4 regions of the Marichromatium sp. AB31 genome follow, and region 4 is predicted to be linked to each of the others. Evidence: predicted binding sites of a transcription regulator. Region 4 holds the regulator's gene; each other region holds the start of a gene.
What was found. The regulator sigma-54, encoded in region 4, starts transcription at its own class of promoters, with help from an activator protein. The targets are predictions, from matches to a motif close to TGGCANGNTNCNTGCTT.
Positions count from the first base shown of each region.

Region 1 (4,412 bases), on a different contig from region 4:
ATCTCTCCTGGCGCACCCGCTCGCCATAGATCTGGGTCTCGGTGATCAGCGCCAGTCCCTGGTCGGCGAGCCGCAACCCCTGTTCGAGCGGCGCGACGGTGAGCGCGAGCGACAGATCGCCGGCGACGAAGCTGCCCCAGTCGCTGACCTGGGTGGCATGGATGCCGAAGTCGCGCAGCTGTTCGGCGAGCAGCTCGCGGCGTCCGGTGCTCTCGGCCACCAGCAGCACCCGCTGCCCCGGGGTGTCGAGGAAGCGCTGCAGCGCCTGCGCCGGCTCGGCGGCGCGGGCCTGCAGCTCCAGCGCTGGCAGGTCGAGGGTGGCGAAGTTGTCGACCCCGGCATAGCCCTTGGGGCGAGTGTCGAACGGTGCGGTGCGGTAGTTCACCCCGGGCATGCGGTTGAGCGCGGCGGCCAGTTCGTCGGCGCCGAGATAGAGCCGCGCGGGGGCGAGCAGCGGGCGCTCGGCGTCGTGGCGACGCTGCTCATGGCGCTCGGCGACGGTGGCGAGGAAGCCCGCGCCGGCCTCGCGACCGCTCGCCGGTTCGATCGCCAGGGTGGTGGCGGGCAGATAGTCGAAGAGGGTGGCGGTGTCGTCGAAGAACAGCGGCAGATAGGACTCGATGCCGCCCGGTGTGCGCCCCTCCGAGACCTCGCGATAGATCAGGCTGCGTTGCGGATCGCCCTCGATGCTGGCGCGATAGCGGCTGCGGAAACCGGCGATCGCCTGCTCGTCGAAGGGGAACTCGCGCGCCGGCAGCATCCGCACCTGCTCGATGCGGTCGTGCGAGCGCTGGGTCTCGGGATCGAACAGACGAATGCTCTCGACCTCGTCGTCGAACAGGTCGATGCGCAGCGGTTGCTGCCCGCCCATCGGGAAGACATCGAGCAGCGAGCCGCGTACCGCGTATTCGCCGTGTCCCATCACCTGCGAGACACAGCTGTAGCCGGCGTGTTCGAGTCGCAGTCGGGTGGCGTCGAGATCGAGTCGGTCGCCGCAGGCGAGCACCAGCGAGTGGGCGTCGACATAGTCGCGCGGCGGCAGGCGCTGGAGCAGGGTCGCCACCGGCACCACCAGTACGCCACGGGTCAGCCCCGGCAGACGGTGCAGGGTCAGCAGCCGCTCCGAGATCAGCTCGGGCAGGGGCGAGAAGACGTCGTAGGGCAGGGTCTCCCAGTCGGGGAAGCCGAGCACCGGGAGATCGCTGCCGGTGAGGAAGAAGCCCAGCTCGGCGTGCAGCCGTCGCGCCGCCTGCACGTCCTCGGCCAGGGCCAGCACCAGTCCGGGGTGACGTCTGGCGGCGGTGGCGATGGCGAGCGCCGCGCCGGCCCCGTGCAGCCCGCCCCAGCACCTGCGTTCACCCGCCCCTTCGGGCAGCGGTGGTTCGAGCGGGGAGTGCAGGGTGGCGGATGTGGCCTGGTTCACGAACGGGTCCTCGTCATTTCGACAAGCGTGGAATTCTCGCACAGCATGAGCGGATGTGCAGACGGGGCGGTGGGGGCCGTTCTGTATGAGTACGGGCAGGGCAGTCGTCGGTTTTTTTTACGGTTTTCGTGCTCGCTTTTGCTCGTGGTGTGCTGGTTTTGAAGAAACCTTTTAGCCTTCAGTTGGTTGTCTTTATATGGCATGGGACGTGCTCTAAGTGTCGAGTCGGGTGCGCGCCATCGTTGCGAGACGGGATGGCCCCGGTGCGGCGCACGATGCTCCGCGAGGATGGATCCGCCCCGGCACAAGGAAGACAACGGAGTTGAGTCAACATGATGAAGCGAATGGTGATGAAAAAGATGGCGCTGGCTGCCCTGGTGCTAGGGACCTTGGGCAACGCGGTCGCCGGACCGGTGGTGACCCAGTGGGGATACAGCGCCGATGCACGTTTCGTAGATAATCGGTTCTCAGGGTCGAGTGGTGAGATTCAGGTCACCGGCAGCGAGTTGTCCTGGGGGAGCGGATCTTATTGTTCCGGTATGGATACTTGGCTTGGGTGTTGGGGCACAACGGTGACGCCTGATTTCCGTAGCCCCAGCACCGACGCCGATCACAACCGCAGCGCCTTGACCATCGGCAATGGCGTGACCAATGACCTGACCGGCGGCGGCCCGGCCGTCGGCTCGGTCGCGACGGTCGTCGACGGCAGCGCTGATGACGCCGCCGAGATCGGCGTCGGCACCAGCCTGACCCACTGGAACAATCGGCTCTCGTCGCGCTACTCGACCCTGGAGTGGGGGCGTGTCGCGACCAGTCTGACCTTGACGCCAGAGCTGCCCGCCAGTGGCGCCAGCGTCGATACCCGGACCCTGGACTTCGAGTTCTTCTTCAAGGAAACGGCGAACCAGGGGACGTGTGCCGGCGACAGCACCAACCCCTGTCCTGATCTGTTCGGGTTGCTCGCCGTGCAGACCCTGGATATCCCCTTCCTCTACGATGGCAACGAGTATCTGGTGAGCCTGCTGCTGCAGGATGCCAGCGGCGGGGTCGCACCGATCGCCACCCTGCACGAGGAGGAGTGCGCCGCGCTCGGGCTGGGCGCCGGGTGTCAGGGCTTCCGTACCGCCGAGGAGCAGGCGACCACCTTCCAGTTCGCCTTCGCGGTCAGCACCGAGGCGCTGTTCCCGCCGGCCGCGGCCCAGCCGGTCCAGTCGGTGCCGTTGCCGGCTCCGCTGGGGCTGATTGGCGGCGGGCTCCTTGCCGCGGGGCTGTCGCGTCGGTTGGGTCGTCGCGGCCGCTAGGGCGTGGCGAAGACCCGGGTCGGGGCTTGTCCTCCCCGATCCGGGTTCGACGATCTCGGCGCGATCGCTGCAGGTGTGCGCCGTTTCAATCAGATGGCGCAGATCGACCGGTTTTGGATCGGGCGCCATCAACAGTCGCTCCGCGTGTCGGCGCTCGCCGGTCCCGACGCCGTCGGGCCGGGGCCGTCGCGTGCTGACACCCGCCCGGGCCTCCTCGGACATGGCTGAGCTGAATCAGCGTCTTGGTCTTCATCGCATGCTCCTGTTGTCACGGACCTCGGTGAGGGAGAGTCGACACCCCTGGTGTGACGTCTCCCCCGTGGCGGCGGCCTGGCGCGCTCGCCTGCCATCGCTGTTCGGACATCCCTGAAAAACAGACAAGCCTGTCTTTTTTACCGCCTGTCATGACCCCGGTGTCACATGGGAGTGAAGCAGTGCCGTGGCAGCCCGCGGGGTGCGGGCGCGGATCTTGAAAGCCTTGGCGCTATGCGTAAAACAGACGAGTGAAACCCCGGGCGCGATCACGGTTGCGCCAACCCGGGATCAATCGATTGTTGGGCGGGCATCTTCGGTGCCTCCGCGTCCTCCGGACAGTGCGGTCAGACGTTGCACGCGATTGAACACATTTGACAGCATTCGATGAAGTTGCGCTAAACTGCGCCGCCGTGCAGCGAAATTGATCGCTTCTACGCCGTCCTTTCGGTGACGTCGGTGCCGTGTCGCGGTGTGCATCCTTTGCACCCAGACCGCCTTTGGGTATATTGCTGCAAAGCAGCAAGTGCAGCCGAACGATCCTCACCGTTCTGACTCGGTCCACTGAACCGGCCATTCCTGAGGCTAACCAATGCTTCGAAAGATACTGATCGCGAACCGCGGAGAGATTGCGGTGCGTGTCATTCGCGCCTGCGCCGAGATGGGCATCCGCTCGGTGGCAATCTATTCCGAAGCGGATCGCCATTCGCTTCATGTCAAGAAGGCCGACGAGGCCTATAGCCTGGGCAGCGATCCGCTGGCCGGTTATCTCAATGTCCACACCATCGTCAACCTGGCCGTGGCCACCGGCTGCGATGCCATTCATCCCGGCTATGGCTTCCTCTCCGAGAACCCGGAGCTGGCCGCTGCCTGTGCCCGGCGTGGGCTGACCTTCATCGGTCCGAGCGCCGAGGTGATCGCACGGATGGGCGACAAGACCGAGGCCCGTCAGGCGATGATCCGCGCCGGGGTGCCGGTCACGCCCGGCAGTGATGGCAACCTCGCCAACCTCGACGAGGCGCTGGCCTGCGCCGAGCGTGTCGGCTATCCGGTGATGCTCAAGGCCACCTCGGGTGGCGGCGGTCGCGGCATCCGGCGTTGCGATGACGCCGAGGCGCTGCGGCACAACTACCAGCGGGTGATCTCCGAGGCAACCAAGGCCTTTGGCCGTGCCGAGGTCTTCATGGAGAAGTGCGTGGTCAATCCGCGCCACATCGAGGTCCAGGTGCTCGCCGACCATCATGGTCACTGCGTGCATCTGTTCGAGCGCGATTGCTCCATCCAGCGGCGCAATCAGAAGCTGATCGAGATCGCCCCCTCGCCGCAGCTCGACGAGGCCGAGCGCCAGTACGTCGGTGGTCTGGCGGTGTTGGCCGCGCGCGCCGTGGGCTATACCAATGCCGGCACGGTCGAGTTCCTCCAGGATAGCGACGGGC
Region 1 is NZ_RHFI01000031.1:1-4,412, forward strand. Features, by position in the region: partial or broken gene EBL84_RS15345 (transcription-repair coupling factor) at 1-1,423, opposite strand; gene EBL84_RS15350 (THxN family PEP-CTERM protein) at 1,756-2,724, shown strand; gene EBL84_RS15355 (acetyl-CoA carboxylase biotin carboxylase subunit) at 3,569-4,412, shown strand, end outside.
Region 1: the regulator sigma-54 is predicted to act here: its motif matches at 1,621-1,637, upstream of EBL84_RS15350 (THxN family PEP-CTERM protein).

Region 2 (4,412 bases), on a different contig from region 4:
CAGCGTCCGGGGGCGCCCCGAGCGTCTGTGTCTCGACAACGGGCCGGAGTTTACCAGCACCGCCTTCCAACGTTGGGCCACCGAACGTGGCATCGCCCTCGACTTCATCAGCCCCGGGAAACCGACCCAGAACGGCTTCATCGAGCGCTTCAACGGCAGCTTCCGCCGCGAGGTCCTCGATGCCTGGCTCTTCAACACCCTCGAGGAGGTTCGCCAACAGGCAGACGACTGGCTCGACGAATACAACCTGCGCCGACCGCACGAATCGCTCGGCGATCTTTCACCAATCGAGTTTCTCAACCGCCGCGGACATGCTGCAGTGTCTATTTATGGACGGACCTAAAAAGTGGGAGTTGACAATTTCATTCAAATTTACCCATCAAGAATCAGCAGACCAAGTCTTCCACAAACCCATTCTCCATTTCTTGACCATCTCAAAAAAATTGTGTTTTCCGTACTTCTCAACAAGCGTTTCTTGTTCAGACAAAAGATTTCGCCCCAAGGCTAAAGAGTCAACATTCCAACCGAGCATGCTTAGCAATGTCGGATAAATATCCAATGTTGTTGATTCGCGCTCGACAACCCCACTAGGAACATTCTCCCCACGCACTATAAAAAGATTTGCTCTTTCCTCATCTTTACCCTCAAAGAAGCCAGACGCATCGCTCCTCATCATCAAATGATCTGAAGCGACAACCACCAAAACGTCTCGCCCCCTGGATTTCGCCTCTTTTTCGATTGAAAGCACAAAGTCATAAATCATTGAGTCCGCGCATTTTACTGCGTTAAGAATTGGATACTCGCCAACTCCATAGACAACATCATCACAACCAGGAGTAACATGCCCGCTCGGAGGGTGAGTATCTAGCGTCAGGACAAACAGAGAAAAATGTTCACCCTCATCGGCAAGCTCCTTAAATTTTTCTAGCGAAAATTCGAAAACATGATCATCATAAACACCCCACTTAGAAGTAGCCAAAGGCTTTTCGGCCACAGCCTGCAACTCTTCCATCCCGTAGACTTCATCAAATCCATGCTCTTTGTAGAAGCGACCCTTGCCCGCAAAATCTAGACTAGCGCCTCCGACATAAACATTACGGTAGCCATTAAACCGCAAAACATCACCAACACAGGTCGCACCAGGAACGAACCTGAGGCCATCAGAAAAGTCGTTTCGATTAGACTTGTATGTAGCAAGAGGGATTCCGCACTGACTCGAAACCATTCCAGCAATAGTCCAGTCAGTCATTGGAGCCTGCCGAATCCCAGCAAAAGACAAACCTCCAGCCTCTAGCTGCTCAATCTTGCTTATGAGGCCAGGAAACAAGGAATCTTCAAAAAAAGTCCTCTCCAAGCTCTCTGCATAAACAAAAACCAAATCACGACGACCACTAACAGCAACATCAAAATCTTCAAAAGAAGACATCTCATGGTTTAAAACAATCAAATCTCTCGGCGACCACCACTGACTTAAAATCATTTTTGCTTCTATGATGGAAGGATGCAAAAAAACCGCGAAGCAGGCAACTGAAAATGAAATCACAAGCTGCGTAAAAGTGGAAATCAAAAAAACAGGACGCCGACACCTGAAATTAACGATAAAAACAAAAAAAACAACAGACAAAAAAACAAACGAGAAAAAAACGATCAACTCGAACTTAAAAGAAAAAACATCTACCCCCTCAAAACCTTTATACAGATGAAAAAACACAGCCTGATTGACGCCCTCACCTGTAAATCTGTCAGACACATAGAAAAAAAGACTTAACAACAAAGAAAAAAAAGCAAGTAAAATGCTAATCCAAAAAACAAAACCTGAAGAAAACAGTGTCACCGCAAGAAAAAATAGCAAAAGACTTGAAACAACAGGTATTAAAATCAGGTTCATCTCCGCCTCACAAAAAAAGACAGCGAACCACTAAGGCCCGCTGCCCATTTATTTACTCGCTAACTGATCAGAGCGTCGAACGGCAAGAGCCAGGCAGGTATTTTGCCGGAACCGTACCACTACCAGTTGCACCTGCACACTCAAACCCATAAAGTTGAGTCGGCATATCAGCGGTTGTTGCAGCAGTACCAGGAGCGGTAGTCGGAGTCAAGACGATCGTAGTACCATTCAACGCCGCGTCGATACTATCGTTCGCAACTGTCACGGTAATCGCCCCATTCGCGCCAGTCGTCACAGATGCAACGTATTGGGTACCAGAACTCGATTCACACCCCCAGGCACCTGCGGCTGGTGCATTGGCGGTAGTACCGGACTGATAGACCTCAGCAACCGTGGTTCGACACTGACTCGCCGCCAGAATGACCTCGGACATCTTGGCCTTGGCCATATAGTCCTGATACGCCGGCAGCGCGATCGCCGCCAGGATGCCGATGATGGCCACCACGATCATGAGTTCGATCAGGGTGAAGCCGGCTTGTAGTTGCTTCTTCATGGAGTGGTTCTCCGGTTTTGGGATGAACTGAGCCTGTCTCGTCGGGAGACGGGGCCGACATGGCGGTGCCGGTCCTGGTGCCCCTGTTATCAAGTTCCGGGCCAACCATGCGAGGTCTGTGCAAGCCTTTGTTTTTGCGATCAGGGGATGAGCGCGGCAGTGGCTGTCACCCGAACCCCCGCGACAATCCACAGGCCCGTGTCCGGCCAGCAGGGGTGACAGTCCACAGACTGACATGCCAAGGGGGTGACAGTCGCGTCACCAGCCATCAGCCACCAGTGGGTGCGGGCCGGGGGCGGTGGCGCGGGACCGATCGGAGGGCGTGGGCGGTGACGGGGGACAGGGTCGAACCACAAAGGCGCGAAGCACACCGCCAAGCGTCGGCCGGGCAAAACGCAGCGTGCCCGGCGATCAGTCGCCAGCCACCCGTGAGGAGACCGGTTGACTGGCTCCCGCGCCACAGCTGGTCGCAACCGTCCGCTGCGGGGAGGCTGACCGCCGACGGCTGCTCCGCTCGCCTCTTGGCATGCTGCGCGACCTTGCGGTCCAATCCCCTGGCGACCGGCGACCGGCGACCGGCGACCGGCGACCGGCGACCGGCGACCGGCGACTGACAGCTGGCAGCTGGCAGCTGGCGGCTTTTCCGCCTTGTCTCTTCGCGTCCTTCGCGGCGTTGCGGTTCTCCCCCCTGGCAACTGATCGCCGAAGGGGTCTCATCCTCGCCCTCGCGCCTTTGCGCGCCTTGACGCTTTGCGGTTCAATCCGGTCGGGGGGACGAGGAGGCGTCGCAGCGAGCGATGGCTCGGGCAGGGAGTGCCGACCACCACACGCAAACAACCCAACCTTGCCAATCAAACAGTGACCACTCGCCGGCGCGATGGTCGGCGACGCGTTGGGCGGTGTCGCGCCAACCCCAACCTTTAGGACCACGACCACGGACGGGCCAGCGTCGAGCAACCGGGAGAACACTGGAGATGCCATCGATCTGTCTGAACACCGCGAGCGCCGTCACCGGACTGAGCCGACGCACGCTGCAGCGCTACATCCAGGAGAGACGGCTGACGGCGATCCGTGACGGTGACGATGGCAAGACCCGGGTGGAGTTGAGCGCGCTGCTGACGCTGACCGGCACCAGGCTCACCGAGCCGGAGCGGACGCTGGCGCTCGCCGCCGACCAGGGCGACCCCGGCGCGCAGTACGAGTTCGGCGTGTGGCTGCTCGAACGCGCGCGCCCGCCCCAGGCGCGCGACTGGTTCCAGCAGGCCGCGCGCGCCGGACACGCCGATGCGATGTGTTGGCTGGGGCGCGATCTGGTGCTCGGCGAGGGCGGCACGCGCGACGAGGCGGCGGGCAGCGCCTGGCTGGGGCGCGCGGCGGCGCGCGGCTCGGCGCTGGCGCAGGCGCTGACTGCGGAGTTGGGCAGCCCGAGCGGGCTGCAGGCGCGTGCGCGCGAGGACCTGGGCGCACTCGAACAGCTGCTCGACGCCGCCGAGCGACGGGTGCTGCTCGAGGCGCTGCAGGCGACCGCCGGGTAGGTCTCTCGCGCGGACCGAAGTCAGGCCGCCGGCTGACGCCGCACCGGGTCGCGGCTCAGCGCACGTGGTGCTCGATGATGGCCTCGATATCCGCCGGCGCCCAGCGCGCGCGCCGATCGGCGGGGTGCATGCCCTTGCGGTTCATCTCCTCGGCGATCGCCGCCGGCGCGCGCGACGCCGCATAGCGATCGGCGATCAGCGCGACCTGTGAGCGGGCCGGTTCCTGGAGGTAGGGATAGCGCGTGCCGCAGTGCTTGCAGCGCCTGGCGTCGAAGGCGATCGGCTCACGGCACTGGCTGCAGGCGATCGACCTTGGCGCGAGCGCGCCCCGCGCGGGCCGGGGCGCGAGCGACGGCAACAACCCGACGACCAGACCGAAGGGCCCGAACAGCAGCCCGACCAACCCCCAGCCCAACACGTCCCGCCCGCGGGCACT
Region 2 is NZ_RHFI01000027.1:8,382-12,793, reverse strand. Features, by position in the region: one part of gene EBL84_RS14690 (IS3 family transposase) at 1-343, shown strand, start outside; gene EBL84_RS14685 (sulfatase-like hydrolase/transferase) at 380-1,888, opposite strand; gene EBL84_RS14680 (pilin) at 1,956-2,441, opposite strand; gene EBL84_RS14675 (tetratricopeptide repeat protein) at 3,416-3,976, shown strand; gene EBL84_RS14670 (zinc ribbon domain-containing protein) at 4,032-4,412, opposite strand, start outside.
Region 2: the regulator sigma-54 is predicted to act here: its motif matches at 2,529-2,545, upstream of EBL84_RS14680 (pilin).

Region 3 (4,412 bases), on a different contig from region 4:
GCGCCAATCGGCCGGAGAAGCTGGCGGCGACGGTGCCGGAGAGATAGGTGAGGAACAGCATCCCCAGCCACATCGGCGAGAGGTGATAGGGCGGGGCGCTCAACAGGAAGGTGACATAGCTGTAGAGGTTGATGAACACCATGAAGTTGAGCCCGCCGATGAGATAGGCGCCGAGGATGCTCGGGTTACGCAGGTGCAGCGCGAGGTCGGCGACCATGGCGCGCGGCCGCGGCGGCTTGGGCTGGAAGCGGCGCGAGGGCGGCAGCAGGATGATGAAGGCGATCAGCACCGCGAGGCTGAGCAGCCCGGCGCTGAGGAAGCTCGCCTGCCAGCCCCATTCGGCGGCGCTCGCGCCGCTGAGCAGGCGTCCGGCGATACCGCCGATCGAGTTGCCACCGATATAGATGCCGACGGCCAACAACAGCGCCTCGTGGTCGAACTCGTCACCGAGATAGGCCAGCGCCAGCGCCGGCACGCCGCCGAGGAAGAAGCCCTGCAGTGCGCGCAGGGCGAGCAGGGTGCCGAAGTCCGGGGCGAAGGCGAGCGCGAGCGCGCAGGCGGTGGCCAGCGCCAGGGTGGTGAACATGATCGCGCGCCGACCGATGGCGTCGGAGAGCGGCCCGAAGAGCAGCAGCGACAAGCCCAGGGTGAAGGTCGTGACCGAAAGGGTCAGGCTCGCCTGCAACTCCGAGATGCCGAGATCACCACGCAGCAGCGGTAGCAGCGGTTGCGGGGCATAGAGGTTGGCGAAGATGGCGATCGAGCCGAGACAGAGTGCCAGGGTCGCGCGCCAGAAGGCCGGGGTGCGTGCGGTGATCGGTGGGCTCATTGGAATCCTGGATGGGTGAGGCATGGGTTCATTGTATGAACGCCATGCTCTATAAATAAAATAAATTTAAGATATTTTTTCGATTCGAAATCGATATGGATTTGAAGCAGCTGCGTTACTTCCTCGCCGTGGTCGATGCCGGTGGTTTCACCGCCGCCGCCGCCCGTCTCGGCATCGCCCAGCCGGCGCTGAGCATCGCCATCCGCAAGCTCGAGCGCGCGCTCGACCTGGAGCTGTTGCATCGCGGGACGCGTCGAGTCACGCCGACCAGCGAGGGCGAGGTGCTGGCCGGGCACGCCCGGGCCCTGCTCGAGCGCGCCGAGGCCGCCGAGCTGCAGATGCGCGAGTTGCGCGGACTGCTCAAGGGCGAGGTGCGGATCGGGTTGCCGAGCATCCTCGGCTCCTACTTCTTCCCGCCGCTGTTGATGGCCTTCAAACACCGTCATCCCGGGTTGCGGCTGTCGGTGCAGGAGGCGGGCACCCGGAGTCTGCTGAGCATGATCCGCGCCGGGGGGCTGGATCTCGGCGTGGTGACCAGCGACGCCGAGCTCGACGGTCTCGAGACCCATCCCTTCCTGCGCGAGGAGGTGGTGGTACACGTCGGTCGCTCGCATCCCCTGGCGGAGGCCGAATGCATCGACTTCGCGATCCTGTTCGAACACGATCTGGTGGTTGCGCGTAGCGGCTACTTCCTGCGCGAGTTCATCGACCGTCATGCCGCCGCGCTCGAGGTCGAGCCGCGCATCGCCTTCGAGACCAATCTCATCCCGCTCGCCGAGACCATCGTCCGCCAGGGCTTCGGCATCACCTGCGTGCTGCGCATGGTCAGCGAGCAGACTCGCGACCCCGGGCTGGTGGCGATTCCATTCGCGACCCCGGTTCATCTCGACTTCTCGCTGGCATGGCAGAGTGGGGGCTATCTCTCGCGTGCCGATCGCGCTTTTCTCGACTTCGTGCGAGAGCAGACCGCGTGACGTGGCGATAAGGTCGAGACGAGGTGACGGAATTCTTGACGGTGTTGGTCGCGGGTTTCGGGTCTGTCGCGCCGGCGGGTCCTGTCGCGGTGAGGTTTTTGGTCCGGTGGCTGGGCGTTGCCGGTAAAAACGTCGACCTTTTTTACACAAAAAGTGTCTTGCTCGTTATTGGGTCCAGCAATCTCTTCCCTTTCCTTTTGTCTTCAATGGCTTGTCGGGTCTGGCCTGCTTTTCGCTTTTCTGTCAGCGGGGTGGAGCAGCCCCTTCTTGAAGCGATACAGGGAGATGGATCATGTTGACTCGGAAAAGCGCGCTGCTCGGTGCGGCGATCATGGTGTCGCCGCTTGCCGGCGCTGATGTCATCAATGTCGGCGGGGTGTTGTGGAACCCGGATTCGCCGCTCGACATGAAGATGGATAGTAACTTCACCCAGTGGTTCCAGAGCACCAACTCGGGCTACGACATGGGCAGCCTGGTGGGCATCAACGCCACCAACGCCACCACGATGATGTTCGGCAACTATCTCTATGGCGGCGGCAAGATCAACAACTTCAACGACGCCAACGACCAGACCGGTCAACCGAACCCCGAGACGAATCCGGCGGACTTCTGCCCGGGCTGTGAGCTGACCTATGAGTTCGGCGGCATCGAGTTCGTCGAGAACACGCCCGGTGGCGGCGACTTCCTCGATCCCGCCACCTATACGGTCGACTGGAGCCAGTCGTATTTCAAGATCTGGGTCGATCACAGTCGGAACTTCAACGCCAACAACGACTTCGAGGCCGACCCGAACGAGATGTACGAGGCCACCGATGGTGCCCTGTTCCTCGAAGGTACCTTCGAGTCGATCTCCTTCACCGGTCAGCTCTTCGCCGCGGGCATGCTGTTCAGTAACGCCGGCTCCGCGATGCACGTCACCGGCGGTATGGCCCGTGACTATTTCGATACCGACCCTCTCGTGACCCTGGGTGGCACGCCGTTCGACTTCTCCTACACCGCAAGCTCGCAGTTCATGGTCGATCTGGCGGGAGGAGCAGATGTCTTCTTCGCCCGCGTCTCGACCGCCGAGCTGTTGGGTGACACCATCAGCATCCCCGAGCCTGGCGCGCTGGCGTTGCTCGGCGCCGGCCTGATCGGTCTGGCGCGGGTGCGGCGGCGTCACGACGCGGCCTGAGGTCGTGCTCGGGCTGAACGGCTGACGGCGCCGGGGTGTCCGCCGACACCCCGGCGTCTTGCGTTGTGCGGGCAGGAGATGGGTTTGTTGGAAGCCATCGGTCAGCGTTTTTGTATGCGATCTGGCTGTCCTTCGCCGTCTCCGGTTCTCACCCGGGTCGCTTCGTCAACGGCGTGATTCTGCCGCTGGCCGTGATACGGAGTCTGGCGCTGTTCGCCGCTGCGTTCGATCGGGTCGAGAACCCGCCGCGCTCGGTCCCATGCAGGTCGATATCGCGCGCTGTCGCAACGGCGGCGGGCGTGACTGACGGTTGACCGGGTAGGGGGCGGCTGATAGAACCCGCCCGGTCTGCTGTCATCGGATCGACCGCCATGTCTCTGTCGTCAGTTCTCCCGCCCTCGCGCAGATCAGCCCTGATCGCCTTCCTCGCCGGCGCCCTGGCGGTGTCGAGCTTCGCGCCTTTCGGGGGCTTCCCGCTCGCGGTGCTCGCCCTGGCGCTGCTGCTGCTGGCGCTGGAGGGGGCGACGCCGCGCGCCGGTTTCTGGCGCGGTTGGCTGTTCGGGGTCGGGTTGATGGGGTTCGGGGTGTTCTGGATCCGCATCAGCCTCAACGAGTTCGGCAACATGCCGGCGCCGGTGGCCCAGTTGCTCACCCTGGTCTTCGTCGCCGCGATGGCGCTCTACTACGGCGTGCTCGGCTGGGCGCTGCGGCGGCTGGCCGCCGGGCCGGACCGGGTGGGCGCGCTGCTCTGCTTCCCGGCGCTCTATGTGCTGCTCGAATGGCTGCGCGGTTGGCTGTTCACCGGCTTCCCCTGGCTCGCGCTCGGCTACGGGCAGATCGACGGACCACTGGTCGGTTGGCTGCCGCTCCTCGGCGTCTATGGCGCCTCGTTGGTGGCGGCGCTCTCGGCCGGGATGCTGTGGTGGTCGGTGCGGCGGGCGCGGGGCCGGGGGCGTCCGCTGGCGCTGGCAGTGCTGGTCGTGCTCTGGGGCGGCGGCTGGGCGCTGGCGCAGCTCGACTGGACCCACCCCGAGGGCGCGCCGCTGCGTGCGAGCGTGGTCCAGGCCAATATCCCGCAGGCGATCAAGTGGAACCCGGAGACGGGACCGGCGACGGTGCGCGCCTATCTCGAGCTCACCCGCGATCATCTCGACGCCGATGTGGTGGTGTGGCCGGAGACCGCGCTGCCCGACTTTCTCGATGTGCTGCGCGCGCCTCTGATCGATCCGCTCGCCGAGCGCGCGCGCGAGACCGGAACCGAGATCGTGCTCGGCATCCCGGTGCGCGAGCCCGACGGTGGTCGTTATTACAATGCGTTGCTCGCCATCGGCAGCGTCGAGGACCGCTACTTCAAGCGACATCTGGTGCCCTTCGGCGAGTTCCTGCCGTTCAAGGCCTGGCTGGGGCCGCTGATCGCCTGGTTCGAGGTGCCGAT
Region 3 is NZ_RHFI01000013.1:80,201-84,612, forward strand. Features, by position in the region: gene EBL84_RS11195 (MFS transporter) at 1-829, opposite strand, end outside; gene EBL84_RS11200 (LysR family transcriptional regulator) at 925-1,803, shown strand; gene EBL84_RS11205 (PEP-CTERM sorting domain-containing protein) at 2,096-2,977, shown strand; gene lnt (apolipoprotein N-acyltransferase) at 3,349-4,412, shown strand, end outside.
Region 3: the regulator sigma-54 is predicted to act here: its motif matches at 2,025-2,041, upstream of EBL84_RS11205 (PEP-CTERM sorting domain-containing protein).

Region 4 (4,412 bases):
AAGCGCAGATGCTCCTCGGTGGCGCTCTCCGGGACCAGCAGGGCGAAGGCGAGATCGACCGGCTCGCCGTCGATCGCGTCATAGTCGACCCCGGTGCTGGTGCTGACGAAGGCTCCGAGCACCTCGTTGATCTCCTTGATGCGGGCGTGCGGCAGCGCCACACCGTGACCGAGTCCGGTGCTGCCGAGTCGCTCGCGCTCGAGCAGACGCTCGAAGACGAGTTCGGTGTTGAGACGGGGGTGGTCGTTGGCCAGCAGCTCGGCGAGCGTCTCGAGCAGCCGCTTCTTGCTGGCGATCTCGGCACCGCAGCTGACTCGGGCCTCGCTGATCAGGTCTGGACTGAACATCGGTCAAGGCTCCTGGTGGTCGCAGGGACAGGGGCGCTGGGCGGTGACGGTGTCCGGTGTCCATACCGGCGGGTGATCGGGGCGCGTGGTCGTGGTCATGGATTCTGGGTGTCCTTCGAGTCGTCGGAGCCCGCAGGTGTCGATATCGGCTCGGATCTCAGGGTCTCAATGCAAAACACCCCGAACGGCGCGATCACGGATCCGTTCGAGGTGTCGGTGCGTCGGTCCGGCGGGTGTCGGGTGTCCCGACGCCCCGCCGACGCATGGGCCATCAGGCCGTTGCCGGGCTATTCGGTATCGGCCTCGGCGTCGGCCTCGGCTTCAGAGTCGGCCGCCTTCGGGCCGGGTGCGCTGCGATAGTCGTTCTTCTTCTCCTTGTGGCGCAGGATCTGGCGATCGAGCTTGTCGGTCAGGCCGTCGATCGCGGCATACATATCTTCATGCACGGAGTCGGCGAAGAGCTTCCCACCATTGATGTGCAGCGTCGCCTCGGCCTTCTGGTCGAGCTTCTCAACGCTGAGAATGACGTGGGCATTGGTGACGTGGTCGAAGTGACGCGCCAGGCGTGCGAATTTGCTGTCGACGTAGTCGCGCAGTGCCTCGGTGATGTCGACGTGATGACCCGTCAGATTGATTTGCATCATTGGACTCCTTACAGGGGTTCCAAACAGCCTGCTCATGCCAGGCGTTTGCGCTCGTTCGAGGCTGGAATACCCATGGCCTCGCGGTACTTGGCGACGGTTCGACGCGCGACCTGGATGCCGCGATCGGCCAGTTCGGCCGCGATCTTGCTGTCGCTCAAGGGTTTTCTGGCGGGTTCGGCGGCGATCAGCTTACGAATGAGCGCGCGGATCGCCGTTGATGAACACTCCCCACCAGAAGTGGTGCTGACGTGGGACGAGAAGAAGTACTTGAACTCCAGGGTGCCCCTCGGCGTATGCATGTATTTCTGCGTGGTGACCCGGGAGACGGTCGACTCGTGCAGCTCGAGCGCCTCGGCGACGTCGCGCAGCACCATCGGCCGCATCGCCTCCTCGCCGTGCTCGAAGAACGCCTGCTGCATCTCCACGATCTTGGCGCCCACCCGCAGCACGGTGTCGTTGCGGCTCGCCAGGCTCTTGATGAACCAGCGCGCCTCCTGCAGGTGGTTGCGCATGGTGACGCTGTCGCTGCTGGTGTCGGCGCGCCGGATCAGCCGGGCGTAGTCTGCGTTCACCCTCAGTTTAGGTGTGGATTCCGGGTTGAGTTCCACCGACCAGCGACCATTCTCTCTGCGCACGAAGATGTCGGGTACAACGTACTCCGGGGGCTCCTGCGCGATCAAGTCGCCGGGGTGCGGGTTGAGCTGGCAGATCAGCGTGAGTGCACCACGAATCTCGGGCTCGGTCTGCTTGAAGCGGCGCATCAGCGCGGCGATGTCCTTGCGCGGCAGGTGCTCGAAGCCGTCGCGACAGATCGCCAGCGCGAGGTCGCGCTGCGGGGTCTCGGCGGGGAGCTGCCGCAGCTGGATCTGCAGGCACTCGGCGAGATCGCGGGCGCCGACCCCCGGGGGATCGAACGACTGCACCCGGTGCACCATGGTGGCGATCTCCTCGAGGCTGATCTGATCGTCGCCGATGGTGCTCAGCAGCTCGTCGAGATCGGCCCGAAGATAGCCGCGCGCGTCGATGGCATCGATCACCGCCTCGGCGATCATCTCGTCGCGCTCGCTCAGCCGGATCAGGTTGAGCTGCCAGAGGAGGTGATCGTGCAGGGTCTGAGGGCGGCTCTGGTGGAGGAAGGGGTCGAAATCGGCGTTCTCGGCGCTGCCCTGGGTGCTCGGCGGTAGATAGCCGTCGTAGACATCGGCCCACTGGGTGTCGACCGGGAGCTCATCGGGGATCTCGTTGGTCTCGCCCTGGAGCTCACGCTCGGCGCTGCCCTGCTCATCGCTGGGCGGGGACTCGTGTGCGCCATTGCCGCTGTCCTCACCGTTGGCGGCGAAGCGGTCGGCCTCCTCGGCCTCCTCGAGCATCAGGTTGGAGTCCAGCGCCTCCTGGATCTCCTTCTGCAGCTCGAGCGTCGACAGCTGCAGGAGGCGAATCGCCTGCTGCAGCTGGGGCGTCATCGTCAGGTGTTGGCCGAGGCGAAGCTGGATGGTTTGCTTCATGGATCGCCGATGCGTCTTGCGTCTGTCTCTATGCCGGGTCGATGACCGTCCTATGACGATTATAGGTCGGGTGGCAACAAAGGTGCCTGAGTCACGTCAAGCGCGCCCCCTGCCGGGGCGCGATGGTCTTCATCTTACTCCCAATATGTAGCAGCGGGGCGCGGATGCTGCCGCCTACATGCTACATGGCGAAGTCGGCGCCGAGATAGACGTCGCGTACCTGCTGGTTGGCGAGTAGCTCGTCGGGGCGGCCGGCGGCGATCACCTCGCCATTACTGATGATGTAGCCGCGATCGCAGATGTCGAGCGTCTCGCGCACGTTGTGATCGGTGATCAACACGCCGATGCCGCGCTCGCGCAGGTGCGAGACGATCGCCTTGATGTCGCCCACGGCGATCGGGTCGACGCCGGCGAAGGGCTCGTCGAGCAGCATCACCTTGGGGTCGACGGCCAGCGCGCGGGCGATCTCGAGACGACGGCGCTCGCCACCGGAGAGGCTGAGTGCCAGCGACTCGCCGATATGGGCGATGCCGAGCTCCTCGAGCAGCTGCTCGCAACGCTGCTCGCGCTGCTCGCGGTCGAGGTCGCCGCGGGTCTCGAGGATCGCGAGGATGTTGTCGCGCGCGCTGAGCTTGCGAAACACCGAGGGCTCCTGCGCCAGATAGCTCAGTCCGGCGCGCGCGCGCGCATGCATTGGCATCAGGGTGACATCGTGCTCGTCGAGGGTGATGCGCCCCTGGTCGGCCGGGATCAGCCCGACGATGAGATAGAAGCAGGTGGTCTTGCCCGCGCCGTTGGGGCCGAGCAGCCCGACCACCTCGCCGGCCTCGACCTCGACGCTCACTCCCCGCAGGACCTCGCGGCTGCGATAACGTTTCTTGAGCTGTTCGGCGCGCAGTACGCTCATCCGTCGACCCCTGTCATGACTCCTCCTCGGGGGTGATGGTGATCCGCACCCGACCGCTGCCGCCGGCACGGAAGTGTTCGCGGGCACGGTCGTAGACGATGCGCTCGCTGGCGACGCGGTCCTCGCCCTGGATCAGTACCGCCTCGTCGATCAGCACCAGCTCGTCGCGGTCGGTGTCGAACTCCATGCGCCTGGCGAAGGCGCGGACCTCGCCCTGGTCGTCCTCGAGCAGTTGACGGAAGCGCGCCGGGGTGCCGATGGCGATGATCTGGCGCGGGCGGCGGTCCTCGCGGTGATAGACGGTCATGTGGTCGGCGTGCAGGCGCATGCTGCCCTGGGTGACCTCGACGTTGCCGACATAGATGCTGGTGCCCTCGGCCTCGCGTACCTCGACGTCGTCGGCCTCGATGTACATCGGTTGCTGGGGGTCGTCGTCGAGCGCGTTGGCCGGGTTCCAGCCGAACAACAGCAACAGTGCCAGCAGGCGCAGTGGAGGGCTCATGGTTGGGTCTCCTGGGTCGGGGCGAGCAGCATCCGGGTGCGACCGTGGAAGGTGGCGCGCGCCGGCTCGTCGTACCACAGCTGCATGCCGGTGGCGCTCAGCCAGTCCTCGCCGCTGGCCACCCGCACCGGCAGGTCGGTACGGGCATAGGCGCGCTGGTGCCAGACGTTGAGCTGCTCGGTCTCGATGTGCGCGGGCGGGGCCTCGGCGGTGGCGTCGCGCTCGAGATGGACGTCGCCGGTCAGCCGCACCTCCGCGCCGCCGTCGAGCACCAGCCCGTGCTCGGCGCGCGCGCGCCACGGCGGTCCGTCGGACTGGAACAGCTGCATGTGTGGGCGGTCGAGCTCGGAGAGGTCCTCGGCGACGAACTGACGCAACTCGGTCGCGCTCAGGCGTCGGCTCGGTGCGCCGCTGGTGTCGGTCTCGAGCGCGGTGAACGCGTGGACCACGTAGTCGGGGACGCGGGGGCGTACGGTGGCCGGTCCCTGCGGCTGGTCGATGCGCTGG
Region 4 is NZ_RHFI01000002.1:247,410-251,821, reverse strand. Features, by position in the region: gene EBL84_RS03470 (PTS sugar transporter subunit IIA) at 1-347, opposite strand, end outside; gene hpf (ribosome hibernation-promoting factor, HPF/YfiA family) at 635-988, opposite strand; gene EBL84_RS03460 (RNA polymerase factor sigma-54) at 1,024-2,496, opposite strand; gene lptB (LPS export ABC transporter ATP-binding protein) at 2,678-3,403, opposite strand; gene lptA (lipopolysaccharide transport periplasmic protein LptA) at 3,417-3,905, opposite strand; gene lptC (LPS export ABC transporter periplasmic protein LptC) at 3,902-4,412, opposite strand, start outside.